3 regions of the Terribacillus aidingensis genome follow, and region 3 is predicted to be linked to each of the others. Evidence: predicted binding sites of a transcription regulator. Region 3 holds the regulator's gene; each other region holds the start of a gene.
The links. The regulator LexA, encoded in region 3, represses DNA repair genes until DNA is damaged. The targets are predictions, from matches to a motif close to CGAACATATGTTCG.
Positions count from the first base shown of each region.

Region 1: ABXS78_RS05385 (DNA repair exonuclease) is a predicted target of LexA. The motif match lies at 2,413-2,426, and genes of this name have one in related genera.
Region 2: uvrB (excinuclease ABC subunit UvrB) is a predicted target of LexA. The motif match lies at 2,119-2,132, and genes of this name have one in related genera.

Region 1 covers NZ_CP159996.1:989,621-993,428, forward strand. The annotation lists gene ABXS78_RS05370 (helix-turn-helix domain-containing protein) at 1-719, opposite strand, end outside; gene ABXS78_RS05375 (DUF445 family protein) at 812-1,939, shown strand; gene ABXS78_RS05380 (YlbF family regulator) at 2,012-2,362, shown strand; gene ABXS78_RS05385 (DNA repair exonuclease) at 2,481-3,710, shown strand; gene ABXS78_RS05390 (AAA family ATPase) at 3,713-3,808, shown strand, end outside.
Region 2 covers NZ_CP159996.1:2,506,316-2,510,123, reverse strand. The annotation lists gene ABXS78_RS13255 (PTS glucose transporter subunit IIA) at 1-176, opposite strand, end outside; gene ABXS78_RS13250 (peptide chain release factor 3) at 430-2,019, shown strand; gene uvrB (excinuclease ABC subunit UvrB) at 2,191-3,808, shown strand, end outside.
Region 3 covers NZ_CP159996.1:1,562,423-1,566,230, forward strand. The annotation lists gene ABXS78_RS08325 (DUF2188 domain-containing protein) at 1-37, opposite strand, end outside; gene ABXS78_RS08330 (hypothetical protein) at 218-598, shown strand; gene lexA (transcriptional repressor LexA) at 887-1,516, opposite strand; gene ABXS78_RS08340 (recombinase family protein) at 1,801-2,460, shown strand; gene ABXS78_RS08345 (DUF896 domain-containing protein) at 2,503-2,727, shown strand; gene tkt (transketolase) at 2,854-3,808, shown strand, end outside.

The DNA of each region.
Region 1 (3,808 bases), 570 kb from region 3:
TACATATTCACTGTCCGAAGCAGTTCGTCGTCTTCTTGCAATCCTTGCAGGATGTGATGCATGATATATTTTCGGTCATTTTCCGGCACCAGCATACTGATCAATTGCGGTAACGCATCATGGAAATGAAGCACGTGGTTGGCTGAATGGAATGGAATCTGTTTGTACACTGTCAGCAGCCACTCATATTGTTCAGAAGCGTGTTTTACTGAATGCAGCCAAGGACTTACGAATAGTCGGAGCGGGACAGATAAATCATACATAAGCATGTCGATGACTTTTTCATAAAGAATAGGTTCTGTTTGACGGCTCTCGATCAGTAAGCCTGTTTGCTTCGTAAACCACAGGCATGCAAGCGGATGATCAGTCAGACTATCCATTGCTTCCCTGAACACCTCGGGTTTAACACGCCCCTCTACAGTAAAGAAAATGAAGCGGCAGCCAGACGAATATAGAGCATTCTCGGTTAGTTCATCCGCTGTTTTTCCGCCGTGCAGCAGTTGATACCAGGCTGTATCTGTACTGCTGCCAGTTGGTATTGTAACAGGTGAACCAAAGTGATGAAGTAAGGCAAGTTCGCGTTCGTTCAGCTGATTGGCTGGCAAACCGATAATCTCCCCATTCTCCAATCGAAACCAATGGTATGTATTCGTATCAAGTCCATTAAGGCTGTCTGCCGTTATGATACCCGAAAATAGTCTTTCCAGTTCCTCCTTCATACGCACTTCTCCTATCCATACAATCTGTTTCTTTGTAATTGGTGTTATTTGTATTATACTAAAACCGAAGTAAACAGAAAGGTCGATACAACATGAATAGTGGAGATATTTGGTTGATTTTATCCATGGCGCTTATTGGTGCCTTGATTGGCGGTATCACGAATTACTTAGCGATAAAGATGCTGTTTAAGCCTCATCGCGCTATATATATAGGGAAGTGGCGAGTTCCATTTACTCCGGGATTAATACCAAAACGCAGAAGTGACTTGGCCCGTTCGCTTGGAAAAACGGTCGTTGACCATCTTCTTACGCCGAAGGGCATGCAAGCAAGGCTGGTTGATGAAGGCTTCCAATTGAAGGTCAACAGTTGGGCAAAACGTGAAGTGTTCCGTTTTTTGCGTTCAGAACGAACATTGCGTCAGCTGCTGTTAGATTTTAATGTAGATGTGGATACGGATATTTTGCACAAAAAGACTGCTGAATTACTAAAAACACAGCTGGAAAAACAAGCAGAAAGAGAACTAGGCAGCTTGTTGCCAGAAGAATTGAAAGAAAAGACAGAGGCTGCTGCTGACAGAGCAGCAATGCATATTCAGCAGATGCTCGCAGCTTATATGGATAGCTACGATGGCCGTCGCAAAATACAGGAGCTTGTCCAAAGCTTTCTGCAAGGCAGGGGTTTTCTTGGCAGTATGCTGTCCTCTTTTATGGATCCTAGCAGTGCAGTCGATAAAATTCAGCCTGTTATCATCGAATCTGTCGGGTCAGAAGGCACCCGCCGCTGGCTGCAGCAGCTGCTTACTAGTGAGCTGAATAAGCTGATGAGCAAGACAGTAGGCGATGTAACGGAAACAATTGGTCTAGAAACAGTGGAAGAGGCTATTCAGCAAGTGGTTAGGAAATCGATCCCATTTGATGAGCTGCTAGACACACCAATCCAAGTGTATACGAAAGATATTCAAGACCATGTAATAGAAGAAAAGCTGACCATACTTGTCGGACGAGTTCTCCAGCGTCTATCTGAGCAGGTGCCGGTCATCATGGAACAATTGGAGCTTTCCAAGATGGTCGAGAAAGAAGTATCCGGTTTTCCTCTGGAACGAGTGGAAGAGCTTGTCCTGGCTATCTCTAATAAAGAATTCAAGCTGATCACATACCTCGGATTCCTGTTGGGTGGTATCATCGGGATCGTTCAGGGAGTTATCGCGCTTTTTATCTGATGGCTCGAACTATACAGCGCTCTATCGGTTTGTTATAGTGGAACTTGAGTAAAAATGAGGAGGTACGTACCCATGGCTAATATGTACGATCATGCGTATGACTTAGAAAAAGCAATCCGTGAAAGTGATGAATTCAAAGGCTTGAAAGCCGCTTATGATACGGTAATGAACGATCCATCTTCCAAGCAGATGTTCGAAAACTTCCGTAACATCCAACTTGAATTGCAGCAAAAACAAATGCAAGGACAGGAAATTACAGAAGAAGAAGTTCAAAAAGCACAAAGCGTAGTTCAAGTAGTGCAGCAGGACGAACAAATTGCAAAATTGATGGAACAAGAACAGCGTCTGAACATCGCAATCAATGATATCAGCAGAATCATCACGAAACCTTTGGAAGAGCTTTACGGACAGCCAGAGGCGTAAGCAAAAACCTCCTTGCCATTTGGCATGGGGGTTTTCTTTTGTTTTGAAACCGAACGTGCATTCGCAAGAGGTGCATGCTACTATAGAAGCAAACGACGACTAAAGAAAGGAACCTTCTATGCTGCCTAAACTAACATTCATTCATGCTGCCGATCTTCATCTGGATAGCCAAATGGAAGGATTGACTGCTGCGCATCCTGCTATGAAAAGCCGGCTGCAGGAAAGCACTTTCCAAGCCTTGAAACAGCTTGTACAATGTGCAATATCGGAAAAAGTGGATTTTATCTTACTGGCTGGAGATATCTTTGATGCCAACAGACAATCTCTAAAAGCACTTGTAGCCTTGCGCGAAGCCTGTAAAGAGTTGCAAGAGCACTGTATTGATGTGTACATGCAGTATGGAAATCATGATTTTACAGGAAAACAGCCAATGATGAGTTACCCGGACAATGTACATATTTTTCAATCCGAAAAAGTGGAAACATTCTTCCATGAGAAGAATGGTGAGCCAGCAGCGGCGATCCACGGGTTCAGTTATACGACAAGACATATTAAATCTCGAAAGGCACTGGAGTACGAAGCCAAAGGAGAAGGGATTTACCAGATAGGCATGCTCCATGGCAGTCTGGGGACAGGCGGAGATGCGGATGTCTATGCTCCCTTCAGCGTAGATGAGCTGAAACATACCGGCTTTGATTATTGGGCGCTTGGGCATATACATAAACGCGAGGTATTGTCAGAGCAGCCGCCTATTGTATACCCGGGGAATATTCAGGGCAGACATCGCAAAGAGTCTGGGGAGAAAGGCTGCTATTTGGTGGAGTTGAAGGGCCAATCCTGTGTTATGTCATTTCTTCCCTTGCAGGATATCCGATTTGAAACAGTGGACGTGGATGTCAAAGAAGGATCAGCATTATATGATGTGGAACAGATTTTGCTGGAAAGCTGTCTCCGATGGGAGGAAGCATTTGGGGATGCTGTACTTCACGTGATATTCCATGGTCCTGCTCATCTATTGATGCGATGGAGCCAGGAGGAGCACTTGGAGGAGCTGCTTGAAATTATCAATGAGCAGCAGCAGAATCTGGGCAGCCAGCTTGTACTTGCGGGTTTCACTGTACAGGCAACCCTTGACATGAAGGAAGACCTGCTTCTGGAACGTAACGACTTCACTGCAGCGCTGTACACCACTTCCTATTCAGCGGATGAAATGACACGCAGTTTGGAGGAGTTGATGGGAAATCGTCAATACCGTAAGATCCAGCAGTTTTATTCTGAGGAAGAATTACAGGAGTTGCTTGGGGAAGCGAAACAACTGCTGCTCCAAACTTTATTGGAGGTAGAATAACGGTGCAAATCAGCAGCGGACATATTTATGATTTCGGTAAATGGCATGATTATACTTTCGATTTCCAAGAGAGCTCTCTTGTGATCATCCAGGGGGAG
Region 2 (3,808 bases), 940 kb from region 3:
TCTGCATCAATAGGACTGACAATTGTCTCATCTGTCGGTTCAATAGCGATACCGTCTCCCATCATCTTTTCGGCAAACACTGGATCAGGTACTTCCTCAAGCGGGACCACTCTGCCATTGACAGGGCTTACAAAACTTTCTTCCGTAATATTCTTACCGAATAGTTTCTTTAGCATATTATGTCTCTCCTCGGGATAGATCGAATTTTGATGAAAATCTTATTAGTATCATATTAAAGCGTTTTCTCCTTGTGGGTCAATGAAAAACATCCAGTCAGTTGGATATTGCCTAAAAGCGCTAACATTAGGTATAGTAGAGAAAGACTGATTTTTGGAGCGGAAATGAGGTTTGACGCAGTGTGATATAAGAAATCAATCACAAAGACAATCAGGCTATACGAATGATAATAGAACGGTAGGTAATGAACCGATGCAAATAAAACAAGAAGTACAGAAGCGTAAGACTTTCGCCATCATTTCCCACCCGGATGCCGGGAAGACGACAATGACTGAGAAATTGCTCGTATTCGGGAATTTGATTCGTACTGCAGGTACGGTAAAAGGAAAGAAATCAGGCAAATTCGCAACATCTGACTGGATGGAAATCGAAAAGCAGCGTGGAATTTCCGTTACATCATCTGTAATGAATTTCCCATATAAAGATTATCAAGTGAATATCCTGGATACACCAGGACACGAAGATTTCAGTGAAGATACGTACCGGACGCTGACGGCTGTGGATAGTGTTGTCATGATTATCGATGCGACAAAAGGGATCGAAGCACAGACATTGAAACTATTCAAAGTTTGCCGGATGCGCGGTATTCCGATCTTTACTTTCATCAACAAGCTTGACCGGGAAGGCCGCGAGCCGCTGGAGCTTTTAGAGGAAATCGAAAGCGTATTGGATATCGAGACTTATCCAATGAACTGGCCAGCAGGAATGGGCAAGCGTTTCCTAGGTATTTTCGATAGATACAACAAGCAATTTGTCCGCTTTAATGGAAATGAAGAAGAATCATTCATTCCTTACGATGAGCTGGACGATCCGGCGTATGCCGATTTAACAGGCAATTCCACTTTTGAGGATACGAAAGGTGAACTGGAGCTTTTAGAGGAAGCCGGCGACCAATTCTCATTGGATCGTGTGCTTGCTGGTAAGCAGACACCAGTTTTCTTTGGAAGTGCACTTGCACCATTCGGGGTACAGACTTTCTTTGATACATTCGTTAATCTTGCACCTGCGCCGGGCAGCCGCCGCACGACAGAAGGTATCATGTCTCCCGAGAAAGAAGAGTTCTCTGGATTCATCTTCAAGATTCAGGCAAACATGAACCCGGCTCACCGTGACCGGATTGCTTTCCTGCGGGTCTGCTCAGGTAAATTCGAGCGTGGTATGAGCGTCAATTTATCTCGTTCAGCTAAGCCGATCAAGCTTTCCCAGTCACAGCAATTCGTCGCATCATCCCGTGATACAGTCGAAGAAGCTTATGCCGGCGATATTATCGGTATTTACGATCCGAACATCTACCGAATCGGGGACACACTCGTCGAAGGCAAAGCGAATTTTGAATTTGATGAGCTGCCGCAATTTCCGCCGGAAGTGTTCAAGAAAGTTACCGCCAAAAACGTTATGAAAGCCAAGCAGTTCCAGAAAGGTATCGAGCAGCTTGTTCAAGAAGGAGCAATCCAGCTGTTCCGCGGTAAACGCGACAACAGCTATATCTTAGGTGCAGTCGGAGAGCTTCAGTACGAAGTATTCGAATATCGAATGAAAAACGAGTATAATGTAGAAGTGGTATTGGAATCGATGGGAGAACGCATTCCTCGCTGGCTGAAAGCCGAGCAAGTGGATGAACGCCTATTCGACGAGCGCAGTCTGCTCGTACAGGATCGCGAAGGGGATTACTTGGCATTGTTCAAGAACGATTTCGCCCTCCGCTGGTTCACGGATAAAAATCCGAAAGTCGATTTGATTGATCTATTCGAGGTCAACCAATACGACCAAGCTTCTAACTAATAATAAAGCCGTCAATTTTTGGCGGCTTTTTGCTATCTATTTGTTTATGTTTCGTATATTAGGTAAACATCTATACTAGCAGGTATGTGGAATTTTAAACGAATGTTTGTTCGTGTTTTTATATATTTTATGCTATGATGAAAATAGCAAACAGAACGGAGGAATTTGGCATTGAAGGAAAAGGAAACGTTTGAGTTAGTATCTAAATACAGCCCTCAAGGCGACCAGCCGAGAGCAATTGACCGTCTTGTTGACGGTATCCATCAGAAAAAGCGGCATCAGACATTGCTAGGTGCGACGGGTACCGGTAAGACGTTCACTATTTCAAATATGGTGAAGGAAATTAATCGCCCAACCCTTGTCATTGCCCATAACAAGACATTGGCGGGTCAGCTGTACAGTGAGTTCAAGGAATTTTTCCCAAACAATGCAGTTGAATATTTCGTCAGTTATTATGATTATTATCAGCCAGAAGCATACGTACCGCAGACTGATACCTTCATCGAGAAGGACGCAAGCATCAATGATGAAATCGATAAACTGCGCCACTCTGCTACATCTGCTCTTTTCGAGCGCAATGATGTGCTGATTGTGGCAAGTGTGTCCTGTATCTATGGTTTAGGTTCCCCGGAGGAATATAAGAGCCAGGTGCTGTCTGTTCGCGTCGGTATGGAGAAAGATCGGGATGAGCTGCTTCGTAATCTAGTTGACATCCAGTATGCACGAAATGATATCGACTTCCAGCGCGGAACCTTCCGTGTACGCGGCGATTCTGTCGAGGTCATCCCGGCTTCCAAAGAAGAGCATTGTATCCGTTTTGAGTTCTTTGGTGACGAAATCGACCGGATCCGTGAAGTGGATGCGCTGACAGGCGAAATCATCGGCGACCGCGAACATGTCGCGATTTTCCCTGCATCCCACTTCGTAACCCGCGAAGAAAATCTTAAAAAAGCTATCGTTAATATAGAGAAAGAGCTCAAGGATCAGCTGGCTGTATTCAAGGAGCAAGGCAAACTGCTGGAAGCACAGCGTCTTGAGCAGCGTACAAACTACGATTTGGAAATGATGCGGGAAATGGGCTTTTGTTCGGGTATTGAAAACTACTCGGCTCAGCTTACCTTCCGTGAACGTGGTGCTACGCCGTATACACTATTGGACTTCTTCCCGGACGACTTCCTTGTCGTCGTCGATGAGTCCCATGTTACGCTGCCGCAGATAAGGGGAATGTTCAATGGTGACCAAGCGCGTAAAAAGGTGCTTGTAGACCACGGCTTCCGTCTGCCATCTGCAATGGATAACCGGCCGCTCACATTCGATGAATTCGAGAAGAAGACAGAACAGCTTGTCTATGTCTCTGCAACTCCGGGACCTTATGAAATCGAACATACACCGGAAATGGTCGAGCAGATCATCCGGCCTACAGGATTGCTTGATCCGGAAATCGACATCCGTCCGATTGAAGGACAGATTGATGATATTATCAGTGAGATTTATAAACGGACAGAAAAGAATGAGCGTGTATTGATCACGACACTCACGAAGAAAATGTCTGAGGATTTAACCGATTATTTGAAAGATATCGGTATTAAAGTTGCTTATTTGCATTCAGAAATCAAAACGCTGGAGCGAATAGAAGTAATCCGGGATTTGCGCGTTGGGAAGTATGATGTACTTATCGGAATCAACTTGCTTCGAGAGGGATTGGATATTCCAGAAGTTTCCCTTGTTGCTATCCTTGATGCGGATAAGGAAGGATTCCTGCGATCCGAGCGTTCGTTGATTCAGACTA
Region 3 (3,808 bases):
TGCCATTCCCCTCTGGGGTAGTGTGATAGTTTGACATTATTCCACCTCCAATAATTGGCTCATAAGGTCTATACCACATAATCGCTATATTAATGCAAGTTAGTATGGTTCAAGCAGTTCTCTAAGTTGTCACTTATTTGTGAAATAATGTACAAACTTTTCAGGAGATTGAAAAACGATATGTGAAATAATAGAACTATAACAAGGAGGAGATCTAATGCCAAAACTACGTGTTACGTTATTTCATGAAATATTGGAACAGTTAGAAGCAGACCAACTCCAAGGAACGAAAGCAAGAGAATACCGATGCGCTGTAGGAACATGCACACCATACGATGTCGTACATCACGCAGAAGTGCTGCTGCAGGAAGGGTTCATTTCAGGTGTTGTAACAAACTCTAAGGACTATAGAGATGTTTTTATTGACGATATCTTAGTAAAAGGGCATGAGCTGTTAGCTTTGATGGGTAACCGGCGAATTCTGGATGGTGCCAAGCAGCTGCTGGGGGAGACATACGAAAAAGTGACACCAGGTATCCTTCTCGAAGCATTGAAACTGGCAATAATGAAAAGCACAAAAGGGGAGCTTGCCGTATAGGCAAGCTCCTTATTCATACAATGTGTGTTTAGCGTTTTTTAAGATAATAATCATCCATACTATGTTGTTCTCTGCGGTAGCTTCTGGTATATCCACATTTACACGAATCAGTGACACTATCAATCTTATGACGGCCTCGCAACTTGCAGACAAGCTTGTAAAACAGCTTCACGATACCACCCGCTTTCTAACTTTTGGTAATAGCATAATCTAATATACCCAAAAAGTATGTCGAAAGTAGGCAGAAACTGTGTAAATTCTATGAAAAAAAACCGGCCGAAGCCGATTTTATTGGATGGAGCGATATAAGCCTATTACTTTCCCTAAAATGCTGACATTATCCAAAATGATAGGATCCATTGTACTGTTTTCCGGTTGCAGTCGTATCTGATTTTCTTCTTTGAAGAAACGTTTCACAGTCGCTTCATTGTCCTCAGTCATCGCCACAACAATTTCTCCGTTTTGAGCCGTTTGCTGCTGTTTGACGATTACCATGTCTCCGTCAAGAATACCAGCTTCAATCATACTTTCCCCAACAATGACCAGAACGAATATATTGTCATCCGGACCTACTAAATGGCTAGGTACAGGTACATATTCTTCTATATTCTCCACTGCAGTAATTGGAATACCAGCTGTTACCTTTCCGATAACGGGAGCATAGTTTGCCTCACCGCGGGGAATATCTGTCTGATCATCACTATCCAATGATAATACCTCGATGGCACGCGGCTTTGTCGGATCGCGGCGGATAAGACCTTTCTTCTCTAAACGGGAAAGGTGGCCGTGAACGGTAGAGCTTGATGCCAAGCCAACTGCTTCGCCGATTTCCCTGACGGATGGCGGGTACCCTTTATCGAGTACCTGCTCCTTTATGTATGCTAGAATCGCTTCCTGTCTTTTCGATAGTTTTATCATGTATCGAACACCCCGTGCATATATTTTTATTACATAGAGTATACCATGATAGATTGCAATATACAAACATCCGTTCGAAAAAAAGCCTTGACTAGAACCTATGTTCGTATATAATGGAATTAATAAAGAGAACGCACGTTCTTAAAACACGGAGGGGTCTACCATGTTCAAAAAACTAGCGAAATCAGATCTATTCTATTATGTGCTTTTCGGCTTCACGCTTTTCTTCTTATACTTTACACTTATAATGAGCGTCTAATTAGTCGAACTGAGAGGGTACATCAATGAAAGCAGTCATCTATTGCAGAGTAAGTACAGAAAAGGACGAGCAAGCAAGCTCGATTGAGCGGCAGCGCGAGGAGCTCATCAGTCTTGCTGCGTCCTCCGACATAGAGGTTATCGATATCATCGAAGAAAAGCAGAGCGGTTATGACATCGAACGGCCGGGGATTTTTCGTATGCTGGATTTGTTCACAGCGCGTGAAGCAGACTGTCTTCTCATTCAGGATGAGACAAGATTAGGCAGGGGAAATACAAAGATTGCCTTGTTCCATCATCTTCAAAAGCTAGAGGTCAAGGTTTATACGTTAAGCCAGCACGGCGAATTCCAGCTTTCGGAATCGGATGGTATGGTACTCCAAATCGTTGGTATAGTCGAGGAGTATCAGCGGAAGATTCATAACATGAAAATCAAACGAGGTATGAGAAGGGCAATCGAGGCCGGATATGATCCAAGTAAAAATCTGAGCAATCAGCAAGCTGCACCGGGCAGAGAGCGGATTGACTTTCCGATTCAAGAAGTGATCAGGCTGCGAAATAACAAGCTTACTTTCCAGGAAATCAGCTCTGTTCTGCGCGGTATGGGCTTTCATGTATCGAAGGCAACCGTACATAGAAGGTACCAGGAATATCTTTCGCTTGAATCGGAAGACGCTAGCGGGTAACATAGTGTGTATCAACTTTAATGCTTAAAGGAGCATATACACATGTTAAATAAAGACAAATTAGCACGCCTCAATGCGTTAGCAAATAAAGCAAAGGCAGAAGGACTCAGCCTTAGCGAACAGAAAGAGCAAAAGGAACTAAGACAGGAATATCTGGGAAATGTACGTTCTTCATTCAAAAACCAGTTCAAGTCGATGACAGTTATGGATCGTGAAGGCAATGACGTAACACCAGAAAAAGTAAAAAAATTACGTGAAGAGGAATAAGAAGGGATGGCTGACTCTATGTACAGCCTTTCCCTTCTTTTTCTATATATAAATCCTTGTTTATCGGAAGATTTTTGTATAGGATGAACAAGAGTACATAATTTGCTAGATGAAAGGGATGTTTACATGGTTCAGACTACAGAATTGCTTTCCATTAATACAATTCGTACGTTATCAATCGATGCAATCGAAGCAGCGAATTCCGGCCACCCAGGTATGCCGATGGGTGCAGCGCCGATGGCTTATACGCTTTTCACCGATTTCATGGCTCACAATCCGAAGAATTCCCATTGGTTCAACCGGGACCGTTTCGTATTGTCTGCTGGACATGGTTCCATGTTATTGTATTCCCTCTTGCATTTGTCTGGATACAAAGTATCCATTGATGATTTGAAATCCTTCCGCCAGTACGGATCACGTACACCAGGACATCCGGAAGTCCATCATACAGATGGTGTTGAAGCAACTACTGGTCCGCTTGGACAAGGTATCGCGATGGCTACTGGTATGGCAATGGCAGAGGCGCATCTTGCAGCGAAGTATAATAAAGATGGCTTCCCTGTTGTAGATCACTACACATATGCAATTTGTGGTGATGGCGACTTAATGGAAGGTATTTCGCATGAAACAGCTTCACTTGCAGGCCACCTTGGCTTGGACAAGCTGATCGTGCTGTATGATTCCAATGATATTTCTCTCGATGGTGATCTTCACCACAGCTTTTCTGAAAACGTAGAGGATCGCTTCAAAGCTTATGGCTGGCAAGTTATCCGTGTCGAAGAAGGCAGAAATGTAGATGCAATTCGTGAGGCAATCAAAGAAGCAAAAGCGAATACAACACAGCCAACTTTGATCGAAGTGAAAACAGTTATTGGATATGGTTCTCCGAACAAATCAGCAAAAAGCGCTTCCCATGGTTCACCACTAGGTGTTGATGAAGTGAAGCTTACGAAGGAATATTACAAGTGGGAGCATGAAGAATTCCACGTTCCGGAAGAGGTTTATGGTGATTTCGAAGAGAAAGTCATCAAAAAAGGCGCAGAAGCAGAAAAGGCTTGGAATGAGTTATTTGCAAAGTATG